One region of the Streptomyces sp. NPDC046805 genome, then DNA from elsewhere that is predicted to be linked to it. Evidence: riboswitches for the same ligand, from Rfam matches in the RefSeq annotation. Region 1 holds a riboswitch; each other region holds the start of a gene.
What was found. A riboswitch is a leader RNA that binds a small molecule or an ion and turns the genes downstream of it on or off. The one in region 1 is predicted to bind cobalamin.
Positions count from the first base shown of each region.

Region 2: it holds a riboswitch for cobalamin, as region 1 does, so the genes downstream of both, ABZ910_RS16645 (ribonucleoside-diphosphate reductase subunit alpha) here and ABZ910_RS02865 (cobalamin biosynthesis protein) in region 1, are expected to answer to the same signal.
Region 3: it holds a riboswitch for cobalamin, as region 1 does, so the genes downstream of both, ABZ910_RS26785 (prenyltransferase/squalene oxidase repeat-containing protein) here and ABZ910_RS02865 (cobalamin biosynthesis protein) in region 1, are expected to answer to the same signal.

Region 1 is NZ_JBEYYC010000002.1:16,802-21,461, forward strand. Features, by position in the region: gene ABZ910_RS02850 (class II aldolase/adducin family protein) at 1-137, opposite strand, end outside; gene ABZ910_RS02855 (inorganic phosphate transporter) at 451-1,755, shown strand; gene ABZ910_RS02860 (hypothetical protein) at 1,790-2,017, shown strand; cobalamin riboswitch at 2,167-2,309, shown strand; gene ABZ910_RS02865 (cobalamin biosynthesis protein) at 2,407-3,366, shown strand; gene ABZ910_RS02870 (cobyric acid synthase) at 3,363-4,660, shown strand, end outside.
Region 2 is NZ_JBEYYC010000013.1:173,813-178,472, reverse strand. Features, by position in the region: gene ABZ910_RS16645 (ribonucleoside-diphosphate reductase subunit alpha) at 1-2,195, opposite strand, end outside; cobalamin riboswitch at 2,317-2,490, opposite strand; gene ABZ910_RS16640 (GNAT family N-acetyltransferase) at 2,523-3,029, opposite strand; gene mctP (monocarboxylate uptake permease MctP) at 3,124-4,660, opposite strand, start outside.
Region 3 is NZ_JBEYYC010000028.1:3,762-8,421, reverse strand. Features, by position in the region: gene ABZ910_RS26795 (CbiQ family ECF transporter T component) at 1-793, opposite strand, end outside; gene ABZ910_RS26790 (SCO2322 family protein) at 786-1,463, opposite strand; gene ABZ910_RS26785 (prenyltransferase/squalene oxidase repeat-containing protein) at 1,460-2,686, opposite strand; cobalamin riboswitch at 2,799-2,952, opposite strand; TPP riboswitch at 3,041-3,215, shown strand; gene ABZ910_RS26780 (TetR family transcriptional regulator) at 3,225-3,833, opposite strand; gene ABZ910_RS26775 (glycosyltransferase family 4 protein) at 4,070-4,660, shown strand, end outside.

The DNA.
Region 1 (4,660 bases):
AGCGCCTCCCAGGCGTGCACCTCCTCGTCGGACGCGTGCCTCCGCCCCGTCTCCGGCGCACCGTGCGCAGCGCCCGCACCCTCCGCGACAGCCCGCACGTCGCGCTCGTCCCGCTGATCCCGCCGCTGTTCCGTCATGCCGCGATCCTGCCAGCCGGCGCCTCGACCGGCCGTGACGGCGACGCACTTCAGGCCGGAACCCACACCTCCGGAAGACCGCATACGGCTCGCGCACCGCGGGTCCGGGTGACCAGAATCTCTTCAACGGCTCGATGAGGTGGCTGAAAACGTTCGCTCGCGGCCGCCGGCCAAGGCATGCCTGGGCCGACGTGTCGAAGTGGAGCGAGGCCCCTCTCTTTGTGACACCACGATGCCTGTCTCAGTTCACCTTCCGTTCACTCAGGTTCCTTACGGTCAACCAGCCAATGACCTCGAACGATTGCCTGGGTAAATGGAAAACTTCTCGCTGATCCTCGCGATTGTGGTGGTAACCGCACTCGCGTTCGATTTCACGAACGGTTTTCACGACACCGCCAATGCGATGGCCACGACCATCTCGACCGGTGCGCTCAAGCCCAAGGTCGCGGTGGCCATGTCCGCCGCTCTGAACCTGCTGGGCGCCTTCCTCTCCTTGGAGGTCGCCAACACGATCTCCAAAGGTCTCGTCGACGAGACCGGCATCCGTCCCGAGGTCATCTTCGCCGCCTTGGTCGGCGCGATCCTCTGGAACCTCCTGACCTGGCTCGTCGGCCTCCCCTCCAGCTCCTCGCACGCCCTCATGGGCGGCCTGATCGGCGCCGCCATCGCCTCCGCGGGCACCGGCGCCGTCCACGGTGACGTGCTCGTCACCAAGGTCCTGCTCCCGGCCGTGGCGGCCCCGATCGTCGCGGGCCTCGCTGCGATGCTCGCCACCCGGTTCTCCTACGGCATCGGCAAGAAGGCCGACGGCGAGGCGACCCGCAAGGGTTACCGCGCCGGCCAGATCGCCTCCGCCGGTCTGGTGTCCCTCGCGCACGGCACGAACGACGCGCAGAAGACGATGGGCATCATCACCCTGGCTCTGATCGCCGGCGGCGCCATCGCCCCGGGCTCGAACCCTCCCACCTGGGTCATCCTGTCCGCGGGTCTCGCCATCGCGCTCGGCACCTACATCGGCGGCTGGCGCATCATCCGCACCATGGGCAAGGGCCTGACCGAGCTCCAGCCGCAGCAGGGCTTCGCCGCCCAGACCAGCGCGGCCACGGCCATCCTGGCCTCCTCCCACCTCGGCTTCTCCCTCTCCACCACCCACGTCGTCTCCGGCTCGGTGATGGGTGCGGGTCTCGGCCGCAAGGGCGGCACCGTCCGCTGGTCGACTGCGACCCGCATGGTCGTCGCCTGGGTGCTGACGCTTCCGGCCGCCGCCCTGGTCGGCGCGCTCGCGGAGAGCGTGACGAGCCTGGGCGACTGGGGCACCGCGCTCGTCGCCGTCTTCCTGGTCGCCGCCAGCGCCGCGATCTGGAAGGTCTCCCGCCGCGAGGTGGTCGACCACAGCAACGTCAACGAGACCGAGGAGTCGCCCGGTGTGGTGACCGCGGCCGTGGCCGCCGTGACGCCGCCTCCGGCGGGCACGACGACCGAGGACCGGACGACCGAGGACCGGACGGCCGCGATCCCGTCGCAGCCCACGGCCTCGACCTCGGACCGGGCCCCGGCGCACGCCAGTGCCACCACCTCCGCCAAGGAAACGGCCACCTCCCCGGCCGCCACCGTCTGAGCCCCGCCCAACCGGTATCTAAGGAAGCAACACGATGAACATCGACTGGGCAGCCATCGGCTCCGTCTTCGGCGTCAGCCTCGCGGTCACCGTCGGCCTCGTGGCCCTCTTCACGCTCGGCGTGTCGGGCCTGTCCCGGCGCGAGCGGGCGGCCGCGCAGGGCGACTCCGCTGCCCTGGCGGTGACCGGTGCGTACGTGTGCTTCGCGGCGTGCGCGGCCGCGGTGGCGTACGGGATCTACCTGATCATGGCCAAGGCCTGACCGAAGGGTCACCGGCGCCGCCTCGTCCCACCACCTCGTCGAGGTCCGCAAGGCTCCTCCTCGATGCACCCGATGCATCAGGGAGGGGCCTTACGCGTGTCTGTGGGGCTCAGCACACTCTCCCTCGCAGGTCAACGGGCAGTTGACGGCCCTTCCGAGCGCGTGGTGGACTGCCCAAGCCATATACGGCGGCAGGAGAGGAAGCCGGTGCGAATCCGGCGCGGTCCCGCCACTGTCACCGGGAGACAACTCCCGGGAGCCAGGAACTCTCGCCGCCGGTCTCGTCGAACCAGGGCGTGGACACCCTGAGTGAGGACATACCGCCATGCTCGGCTGCCGATCGTTCCGAACCAGGCCTACTGCATCTGACACCACGACCGGCTGACCGCATGCGTGCCGATCGCGTCTTCGCGTACGGCGCCGCCGCCGGCCTCCTCGGTGACCTCCTCCTGGGCGATCCGCGCCATGGGCATCCCGTCGCCGCCTTCGGGCGGGCCGCCGGGGCCGTGGAGCGGAAGCTGTGGCGGGATCACCGGGGATGGGGCGCGCTGCACACCGCCGTGTGTGCCGGCGGCGCCGTCGCCCTCGGTGCCGTGGCCGACCGGGCCGTACGTACGTCTCCCGCCGCATCCCTCGCCCTCACCGGCGCCGCCACCTGGGCCGTCGTCGGGAGCACGTCGCTCGCCCGGGAGGCCCGAGGCATCGGGCGCGCCCTGGAGGCCGGCGACGTGACCGGGGCCCGGGCGCGGCTGCCGCGGCTGTGCGGGCGGGACCCGCAGGCCCTCGACGCCCACGGGATCGCCCGGGCCGTCGTGGAGTCCGTCGCCGAGAACACGTCCGACGCCGTCGTGGGCGCCCTGGTGTGGGGGGCCGTGGGCGGCGTGCCCGGGCTGCTCGGGTTCCGCGCCGTGAACACCCTCGACGCCATGGTCGGGCACAGGTCCCCCCGCTATCTGCGGTACGGCTGGGCCTCGGCGCGGCTCGACGACGCCGCCGGCTGGCCGGGGGCGCGGCTCACCGCCGTACTCGCCGCGGCCGCAGGCCCCGACCCGCGCGGCGCCCTGCGCGCCTGGCGCACCGACGCCCGCCGCCACCCGAGCCCCAACGCCGGTCCGGTCGAGGCCTCCTTCGCGGGCGCCCTGGGGGTACGGCTCGGTGGAACCCTGTCCTACGCGGGCCGCGTCGAGCACCGCCCGGTGCTCAACAGCACCGGCCGCACCGTCACCGCCCCGGACATCGAACGGGCCGTACGGCTCTCGCGGCGCGTGGGCTGGCTCGCGCTCGGCGCCGCCGTCGCCGTGCGCGCGGCCGTCACCGCCGCGGCACGAGCGAAGGGGCGTGCCTCATGAGCGGTGGACTCCTCGTCGCCGGCACCACCTCCGACGCCGGCAAGAGCGTCGTCACCGCCGGGATCTGCCGGTGGCTGGTGCGGCAGGGCGTCAAGGTCGCGCCGTTCAAGGCGCAGAACATGTCCCTCAACTCGTTCGTGACGCGCGAGGGCGCGGAGATCGGCCGGGCGCAGGCCATGCAGGCCCAGGCCTGCCGCGTCGAGCCGACGGCGCTGATGAACCCCGTGCTGCTCAAGCCCGGCGGCGACCGGAGCAGCCAGGTCGTGCTGCTCGGCAAGCCGGTCGGCGAGCTGAGCGCGCGCGGCTATCACGGCGGGCGGCAGCAGCAGCTGCTCGGCACCGTGCTGGACAGCCTCGCCGAACTGCGCGGCACCTACGACGCGGTGATCTGCGAGGGGGCCGGATCCCCCGCCGAGATCAATCTGCGGCGCACCGACATCGTCAACATGGGGATCGCGCGCGGCGCCCGGCTGCCCGTGCTCGTCGTCGGCGACATCGACCGGGGCGGCGTCTTCGCCTCCTTCTTCGGCACCGTCGCCCTGCTCGCGCCCGAGGACCAGGAACTGGTCGCCGGGTTCCTGGTCAACAAGTTCCGCGGGGACGTCTCGCTGCTCGAACCCGGCCTCGACATGCTGCACGCGCTCACCGGCCGGCGGACGTACGGCGTGCTGCCCTTCCAGCACGGGCTCGGCATCGACGAGGAGGACGGACTGCGCGTGTCCCTGCGGGGAGCGGTCCGCGAGTCCACCGTCGCCCCGCCCGTCGGTGAGGACGTGCTGCGGGTCGCCGTCTGCGCGATCCCGCTCATGTCCAACTTCACCGACGTGGACGCCCTGGCCGCCGAGCCGGGCGTCGTGGTGCGGTTCGTGGACCGGCCCGAGGAACTGGCCGACGCCGATCTCGTCGTGATCCCGGGCACCCGGGGGACGGTCAAGGCGCTCGCCTGGCTGCGCGAGCGCGGGCTGGCGGACGCGATCGTGCGCCGGGCCTCGGAAGGACGCCCCGTCCTCGGCGTCTGCGGCGGCTTCCAGATCCTCGGCGAGCAGATCGAGGACGAGGTCGAGAGCCGGGCGGGCCTGGTCGACGGGCTCGGCGTGCTGCCCGTCCGCGTGCGCTTCGCCCGCGAGAAGACGCTCACCCGGCCGGTCGGCGAGGCCCTCGGCGAACCCGTCGAGGGATACGAGATCCACCACGGCGTCGCCCAAGTCAGCGCCGGTGAGCCCTTCCTGGACGGCTGCCGGGTCGGCCACACCTGGGGCACGCACTGGCACGGCTCGCTGGAGTCGGACGGCTT
Region 2 (4,660 bases), on a different contig from region 1:
GAGAGCTTGCCGATGGTCGGCGTCTCCATGAAGAGGTTGAGCGACTGGGCCTGGTCCAGGTACGGGGTGCGCGCCGCGGCCATGTCGATCAGGCCGCGCTGCGGGATCTCCCACGCCGTGCGGTACAGCGCCCGTACGTCCGCCGGGATCCACGCGAAGTCCTGCACCGAGCCGCTCGACTCGCGCAGCGCCTCGCGGGTGCGGGCGTCCCAGACGCCGAGCTGCTTGAGGTCCTCGACCAGGTAGGAGTTGACCTGCAGGAACTCGCCCGAGAGGGTCTCGCGCTTGAAGAGGTTGGAGACCTGTGGCTCGATGCACTCGTACACGCCCGCGATCGAGGCGATGGTGGCGGTCGGCGCGATGGCCAGAAGCAGCGAGTTGCGCATGCCGGTCGTGGCGATCCGCTCGCGAAGCGCCGCCCAGCGCTCCGGCCAGGTCGGCTCGACGCCGAAGTGGTCGGGATGCAGGACACCCTTGGCCGTACGGGTCTTCTCCCAGGCCGGGAGCGCGCCGTTGCGCTCGGCGAGGTCGGCGGAGGCCTCGTACGCGGCGAGCATGATGCGCTCGGCGATCCGCGTGGACAGGGCGCGCGCCTCGGGCGAGTCGAAGGGCAGGCGCAGCTTGAAGAAGACGTCCTGCAGGCCCATGGCGCCGAGACCCACCGGCCGCCACTGGGCGTTGGAGCGGCCCGCCTGCTCGGTCGGGTAGAAGTTGATGTCGACGACGCGGTCGAGGAAGGTGACGGCCGTGCGGACCGTCTCGTCCAGGCGCTGCCAGTCGATGTCGCCGGTCGCCGTGTCGACGAAGGCGCCCAGGTTCACGGAACCCAGGTTGCAGACCGCCGTCTCCCCGTCGTCCGTGACCTCCAGGATCTCCGTGCAGAGGTTGGAGGAGTGGACGACGTGGCCCGGCTCGGCCGTCTGGTTGGCGGTGCGGTTGGCGGCGTCCTTGAACGTCATCCAGCCGTTGCCGGTCTGCGCGAGGGTGCGCATCATGCGGCCGTACAGGTCGCGGGCCGGCATGGTCTTCTTGGCGAGCCCGGCGGCCTCCGCCTTGCGGTACGCGGCGTCGAACTCCTCGCCCCACAGGTCGACCAGCTCGGGCACGTCCGCCGGGGAGAACAGCGACCACTCGGCGTCGGCGTTGACCCGGCGCATGAACTCGTCCGGGATCCAGTGCGCCAGGTTGAGGTTGTGCGTACGCCGGGCGTCCTCACCGGTGTTGTCGCGCAGCTCCAGGAACTCCTCGATGTCGGAGTGCCAGGTCTCCAGGTAGACGGCCGCGGCGCCCTTGCGCCGGCCGCCCTGGTTCACGGCGGCGACCGAGGCGTCGAGGGTCTTCAGGAACGGGACGATGCCGTTGGAGTGCCCGTTGGTGCCGCGGATCAGCGAACCGCGGCTGCGGATACGGGAGTACGACAGACCGATGCCGCCCGCGTGCTTCGAGAGGCGGGCCACCTGGTGGTAGCGGTCGTAGATGGAGTCCAGCTCGTCCAGCGGGGAGTCGAGGAGGTAGCACGACGACATCTGGGGGTGCCGCGTGCCGGAGTTGAAGAGCGTGGGGGAGGAGGGCAGGTAGTCGAGGCGGCTCATGAGCCCGTAGAGCGCGGCGACTTCGTCGACGGAGCGGGTGCTGTCGTCCTCGGCGAGACCGGCGGCGACGCGCAGCATGAAGTGCTGGGGAGTCTCGACGACCTTGCGGGTGATCGGGTGGCGCAGGAGGTAGCGGCTGTACAGCGTGCGCAGGCCGAAGTAGCCGAAGCGGTCGTCGGCGGCCGGGTCGGCCAGCGCGTCGAGCCGCTCGGCGTGCAGCTGCGCGAACTCGGCGGTGCGGTCGGCGATGAGCCCTTCCCGGTGCCCCAGGGTGACGGACTCCGTGAAGGACGTGACGCCCTGCGACGCGGCCTCGGCGCGGATGCCGACGGCCAGCAGGCGGGCGGCCAGCCGGGAGTAGGCGGGGTCCTCGGAGATGAGGCCCGCGGCCGCCTCCGTGGCCAGCTCACGCAACTCCCGCTCGTCCGCGCGCGCGGACCGGCCGCGCAACGCGGCGGCGGCGACCCGGCCGGGGTCGGCGTCGGGAAGGTCGGCGGTCAGCTCGGTCAGGGTCCGCAGCAGCGCGGCACCGGGACCGTCGGTCTCCAGGTCCGTGGCGGAAACGCCGGTCGCTGAAGCCGGGTCGGCTGGCGCGATGGTCACGTGGGGCTCTCCCTCGCTCGGCACAGGGCCTTGCGGAGGGCAGGGGCAGCACACGAGCGCACGGCGCGTCGCGTCCACCGGCCCACTCCGCGAGGCCCGGACGTCAGAACACCCGGGCCGGACGGCCGGGCGCACTGTCGGCAGGTCCTCGGACTGACGCTCGTGCGCCGTCACCGGGAGGGGGACGGACATGCACAAGTACACCGTTGCGGGACAGTTCCGGATTCGCACCGGATTCCCCTGCGACGACAGCGAGCATGAGCATACATCTTGTGCCGGGTGTGAGAGACACCCCCATATGTTGTGTCGTGGTGACTCCGGAGCGTGTCAGAAGGTCAACTCGTAGGTGAGCAGCGTGAAGTCGCCGACGTCCGGGATCGGGTTCCAGTCGCGCCCGGGGCTGCGGACGAAGCCCAGCCGTTCGTAGATGCGGTGGGCGGTGTGCATGGCCTGCTGCGTCGACAGGACGATGCCCACGCAGCCGCGCGTGGCCCGCGCCCGCTCGACACAGGCCCGTACGAGCGCCTCCCCGGCTCCCCGTCCGCGCGCCGCGTGCGCGACGGCGAGCATCCGTATCTCGGCCTCCTCGGGCCGGGCGACGTCGGCCATGGGACCGCCGGACGGCACGAAGGTGACTCCGCCGAGGATCCGGTCGCCGTCGGCCGCCACGAGCACCTCGGCGGCGGCCGCCCGCTTCGCGACGTCCCGCAGCTCCCCGAGGTACCAGTCCGCCTCCCCGAACGTGAGCAGCCCGTCCCGGAGGTAGGCCTGCGCGGTGATCTCGCCGAGCGCGTCGTAATCGCCGGGTGCCGCCTGCCTGATCACGATGTCCATGGAGCCGAGTGTGCCGGACGGGTACGGCAACGGGCCGCCGGTTTTTCTCCGGCGGCCCGTCGCTCGCGTACGGCTCAGTGCCGTCGTGTTCGGCTCAGTGCGCCGAGCCCGCCGTCGCCGGCGGCAGCTCCACCTGGACGCCCGGGTCGCCCGCGTCCGCCGTGTAGTCCTCCGGCCGGGTCTCGTCGACGCCCTCAGGGGCCTTGACGGCCTTCAGGGCGAGAGTGAGGACCACCGTGACGACCACGTTGAGCACGAACGCCGTCATGCCGATGTAGCCCATGTCACCGATGCCGGGGATGGCCGCCGCCGGGCCACCGAAGTGCTTCTGCGCCGGGTTCGTCGGGGAGACGACACCGTACGCGGTGAGCGTGCCGTAGACCATGCCGACCGCCCAGCCGGCGAGCAGCGCCCAGCGGTGGCACCAGCGGGTGAACAGGCCGCCGACCAGCGCCGGGAAGGTCTGCAGGATCCAGATACCGCCGAGCAGCTGGAAGTTGATGGCCACGGTCTTGTCCATGGTCAGGACGAAGACCAGCGCGCCCACCTTCACCAGCAGCGACACGATCTTGGAGACCCGGGTCTCCTGCTGCGGCGTCGCGTCCGGCTTGATGAAGTCCTTGTAGATGTTGCGGGTGAACAGGTTCGCCGCCGCGATCGACATGATGGCCGCGGGCACCAGCGCGCCGATGCCGATCGCCGCGAAGGCCACACCCGCGAACCAGGACGGGAACATGTTCTCGAACAGCTGCGGGATCGCCAGCTGCCCGTTGGTGACCTTCACCCCGGCCGCGATCGCCATGAAGCCCAGCACCGCGAGCAGGCCGAGCATCAGGGAGTACAGCGGCAGGATCGTGGTGTTGCGGCGGATCACGTCACGGCTCTTGGACGACAGGGTCGCGGTGATCGAGTGCGGGTACATGAAGAGCGCGAGCGCGGAGCCGAGCGCCAGGGTGGCGTACGACCACTGGCCCGCCTCCGGCGGGAAGAGCGCGCCACGCGGCTTTCCGGTCGCCGGGTTGGTCTGCGCGAACGCGTCGCCGGCCTTGGCGAAGATGTGCTCGAAACCGCCCAGCTTGATCGGGATGTAGATGATCGCCACCGCGATGACGATGTAGATCAGCGCGTCCTTGACGAACGCGATCAGCGCGGGGGCCCGCAGGCCGGACGAGTAGGTGTACGCGGCCAGCACACCGAAGGCGAGCAGCAGCGGCAGGTCCTTCATGAACCAGTTGGAGCTCGTGTCGCCGCCGATGCCCATCACGTCCAGCACCGCCTGGATGCCGACGAGTTGGAGCGCGATGTACGGCATGGTGGCCAGGATGCCGGTGAGGGCCACCGCGAGCGACAGGCCCTTGGAGCCGAAGCGGCCGCGCACGAAGTCCGAGGTCGTCACGTAGCCGTGCTTGTGCGAGACCGACCACAGGCGCGGCAGGAACGTGAAGATCAGCGGGTAGACGAGGATCGTGTACGGCACCGCGAAGAAGCCCGCCGCGCCCGCCGCGTAGATGGCCGCCGGGACCGCCACGAACGTGTAGGCCGTGTACAGGTCGCCGCCGAGCAGGAACCAGGTGATCCAGGTGCCGAACGACCGTCCGCCCAGGCCCCATTCGTCGAGGCTCTGCTCGTTC
Region 3 (4,660 bases), on a different contig from region 1:
GCAGGACCGGAAGTCCGTACGTGCCGCCGTCGGCGGTGAGCAGTCCGTACGTTCCCACGCAGACGCCGAGCAGGCCGCCGAGCGTGAGGGCGGCGGTCGTACGGCGCACGGAGGCGGAGACCTCGACGCTGCGGCCGTAACCGCGCGCGTCCATCGAGGCGGCGAGGGCGACGGAGCGTTCCAGGGCGCCCTCCAGGACCGGGAGTCCGACCTGGAGCAGGCCCCGGATGCCGTGGTCGGGGCGGCCTCGCAGGCGGCGCGCGGCGCGCAGGCGCTGGACGTCGGCGATGAGGTTCGGGGCGAAGGTGAGGGCGACGACCACGGCCACGCCCGTCTCGTGCAGGGCGCCCGGCAGGGACTTGAGCAGGCGGGCCGGGTTGGCGAGAGCGTTGGCGGCGCCGACGCAGATGAGCAGGGTCGCCAGCTTCAGGCCGTCGTACAGCGCGAAGACGAGCGCCTCGGCGGTGACCCGGCCGCCGAGCCGGATGCCCTGCGCCCAGTGGGGGAGCGGGACTTCGGGGAGCGTGGCGATCACATGGGTGCCGGGGACGGGGGAGCCGAGGACCACCGCGAAGACGAGCCGGATGACGAGGACGGCGAGGGCGAGCTTGGCGAACGCGGCGTAGGAGCGGGCCCAGGGGGCGGCGGTGCGGTGCGTGGCGACCACATAGCCCGCCGCGGCGATCAGCAGGGCGAGGAGGAGGGGGTTGGTGGTGCGGGTGGCCGCGGTCCCGAGACCGAGGGACCACAACCACCAGGCACCGGGATGCACAGGGCCGTACGGCTTACGCATCCCCGCGCCGCCGCGCCTGCCACACCGCTGCCGCGCCCAGGAGCACGACCGCGCCCGCTCCCGCGATCAGCCCCACCGACGGACCGTGGCCGTCGTCGTGGCCGCGACCCTCGGCCGCCGGCTTCTTCGCGGAGTCCGCCGCCGCGCCGCCCGCCGGCTTCCCGTCCGTCGACACCTGCTCGCCGCAGCCCTGTTGCGGATAGCCGCTGATCGCGCACAGCAGGGCGTTCGCGTCGTAGCGCAGGGGCTTGGCCACGGCCGCCAGGGCCTCGGCCGTCGTCGCGTCGGAGGAGACCGACGCGCACGCCGTCCGCCCCTGCGGGGGCGTCTCGCCCGACGGCGCGTCCGCCGCCGTACCGAAGTCGATGACCAGCGCCACCCGCTTCCTGCCGTCCCGGGCAGGGGTCTTCGCGCAGATCGCGTCGAAGTCCGCACGGCCGCGCGGGCGCGTCGCGTCGGCCGAGTCCTCGCTCACCGCGAAGCGGAAGCCCTGGACCTCGCCGTCGGAGGGGCGGGCGGTCGCCGGGCCCTCGGTGGCGTAGGTCCAGTGGTCGCCCGTGCGCTCCCAGAAGGACCAGTAGCGGTAGCCCGCGGCCTGCGCCTGGCCGGCGGTCCCCCACAGGAGGAACCCGGCCAGGAGCAGCGTCGCGGCACGGCGGCCGGAGGTCACGGCTGCTGCTTCTTCTTGCGTCCGCTGAACAGGAAGCCGATGCCGATGCCCGCGACGAGGCCGACGCCGACGATCCACCAGACCTTGGTGCTCGTGCTCTGCTCGGCCCGCGTGCCGGACTCGGCGACGGCCTTGGCCTGCTGCGGCGCCGGGCCTGTGGCGTCGAGCGCCTTCACCAGGTTCGTGCCGCCGAAGGCACGCGGGTCGGTGCCGGTGGCGTGGGCCGCGAAGATCAGCTGGGCGTAGGCGGCGGGGCCGCTCTGCTTCGCCCAGGGGGCGGCGTTCTTCTCCAGCCAGGCCAGGGGCTTCGCGGCACGGCCGGCACCGCCCTGCGCGGCGAGCGCGACGACCGCGTCCGCGGTGTTGCCGTAGTCGGGCTGGTCGGTGGAGCCGGGGAGCACCGAGTCGAGGTGGCCGCTCTTGGCGACCGCCTTGGCGAGGTACGCCGCTCCGTTGACCGCCGCCCGCTCCGGGGTGGCCTTGCCGGAGCCGGTGCAGGAGGCGTCCGCCTTCTTGCCGGCGTCGGCCTTCGCCGCGTCGACGACCATGCCCCGGCCCAGCGCACCCACCACGCCCGCTGCGGTCGCGTCCGCGTTGGCGGCCAACTTGCCCTTCTTGTCCGGCTGGTAGGCGAAGGCGCCCGCGCCGTCACCGGAGCACGGCAGGGACAGCTTCAAGAGGGCGTCGTACGGCGACTTGCCGCCCTTGACGACCGACGCGGGCTGCTGACCGGCGGCCGCGAGCGCGCCGATGACGACGGAGGTGGAGTTCGCGTCGCTGGGTCCGCCCGGCGTGTAGCCCCAGCCGCCGTCCGCGTTCTGCACGGACTTCAGCCAGGTCACGGCCTTGCCGACCGCGGCGTCCTGCCCGCCGAGCGCCTTCAGGGTCTGCACGGCGGCGGCCGTGCTGTTGGTGTCCACCATGACCTTGGCGTCGCAGGCCTTGGCCGGTTCGGCGCGGAAGGGGGCGAAGGCGCCGTCCGCGCACTGCTGCCCGGTCAGCCAGTCGACGGCCTTGGTGGCCGGAGTGACGTGCACGGTGTGCTGGGCGAGCAGCGCGAGCGACTGGCGCCAGACGCCGTCGTACTTCGGGTCGGCGCTGCCGTACAGCCCGGACGGGAGCGCGGCCGGCGCGGACGGGGAGGGGTCGGCGGCTATCGCGGGCGTGGCGGCGGCGATCACGCCGACTGCGGCCAGGGCAGCCGCGCTGCGGAGGACGGTCATGGTCGGCGGATGCCTCTCCCTAGGGGGAGCCGGGCAGCACGGGACGACGGCCCCGGCGGCTCGGCTCCGTATACCTCGACGGTGCCGTGCGCGGGCGGGTGCCGACGCACGTGAGCCGGTCAACGTCCCGGGCGGGGCAGTCCGGCTCACCGGCCCTCGCGGAACGGCTCACGGTTGCGGGTCAGCGCCGGAATTGCACCGGCTTCCCCCCGTACGGGTGTGATGACGACGCGCACACTCTACCGGCCCGTAGGCGGAATGCTCAGGGGTGGTGGTGAGGCCGTGGAGATAGGAAAAATCTTCCTCTTTGGGGTATTGCCAACGGCTCGGGAGTTCTATCCTGAAAGTGGCCTACGGAACGAGTGAGGGAGTTCGACCGGAGTAGCCGACTTTGGTGGACGCAAAAGCATCCACTGAGGCCGACGTCCTCGGTCGGGCTGAGAGGCCAGAAGGCAGCAGTCAGGCCGGAAGGCGACCCCCAATACCTGATCCGGACAATACCGGCGAAGGGAACCCGTTTCGTAGGTTTTTGTGTGCCCTAATCCCGCGGACCCGTCGGGTCGATGAGCCGGCACACCGTCTCGATGTCCGTCCTGACCTGCTCGATCGAGGCGCGGCCCGAGACCCAGGTGATCAGTGCCGAGTGCCAGGTGTGCTCGATGACGCGGACCGCGGAGAGCTGGTCCGGGGCCGGGTCCTCCACGCCCATCGCGTCCAGGATGATCGCCCTCGTCTGCCGGGACACCCGGTCGACCTCGGGGGAGACGCTGCGGTCCGCGAAGTTCAGGGCGCGGACCATGGCGCCGGCCAGCTGCGGTTCGCGCTGCAGGGCGCGGAAGGCGCGCATCAGGGTCTGCGCCACCCGCTGCCCGGCGGTGTCACCTGTGGGGGGCTTCCTGTTCAGCGTGGCGTGGAGGTGCTCCAACTGGTCCTGCATCGTGGCGACCAGCAGGTGCACCTTGGAGGGGAAGTAGCGGTAGAGCGTGCCGAGGGCCACCCGCGAGGCCTCGGCGACCTCCCGCATCTGCACCGCGTCGTAGCCGCCCCGGCCGGCCAACTCGGCGCTGGCCTGCAGGATCCGGCGGCGGCGGGCCTCCTGCCGCTCGGTGAGCGGCGGCGGGGCAGGACGGGCGGTACTGGCTTTCACCTTGCTTCCACCTTGGCTTCCGCGGGCGTGGCCCCGCTTCCGTGACGGTCGGTGAGGGGGTGTGACCGCACAGCATGGCAGAGGCCCCCGCCGTGGCGTGAATCACCTGGCCCCTCGCTCACAACACTGCTACCTGCCGGTAGATTCAGAGCCTCTTGAACGCTCAAGTCTGAAACTTGTTCTAGATTAACGCCGCCGCGTAATCTCGCGGAATGTCGCGGAGAAGGGGGCCCGGAGTGACCGCTGAGGCCAGGGATGCGGGTGCCTGCGAGGACCCCGCAGCCGATGGCGGGCGACCGCTCGATATCGCGCTCCTCACCTACAAGGGCAACCCGTTCTGCGGCGGCCAGGGCGTCTACGTACGGCACCTCTCCCGCGAACTGGCCCGTCTCGGCCACCGCGTCGAGGTCATCGGCTCCCAGCCGTACCCCGTGCTCGACGGGATCGACGGAATCGACGACTACGCGGGCCGGTTGAGCCTCACCGAGCTGCCCAGCCTCGACCTCTACCGCCAGCCCGACCCCTTCCGCACTCCGAAGCGCGACGAGTACCGCGACTGGATCGACGCCCTCGAGGTCGCCACGATGTGGACCGGCGGTTTCCCCGAGCCGCTGACGTTCTCCCTCCGTGCCCGCCGCCATCTGCGCGGCCGACGCGGCGCGTTCGACGTCGTGCACGACAACCAGACGCTCAGCTACGGCCTGTTGGGCGACGTCGGCGCCCCGCTGGTCACCACGATCCACCACCCCATCACCGTCGACCGGCAGTTGGAGCTGGATGCGGCCGACGGCTGGAAGCGCCGTATGTCCGTGCGCCGCTGGTACGCC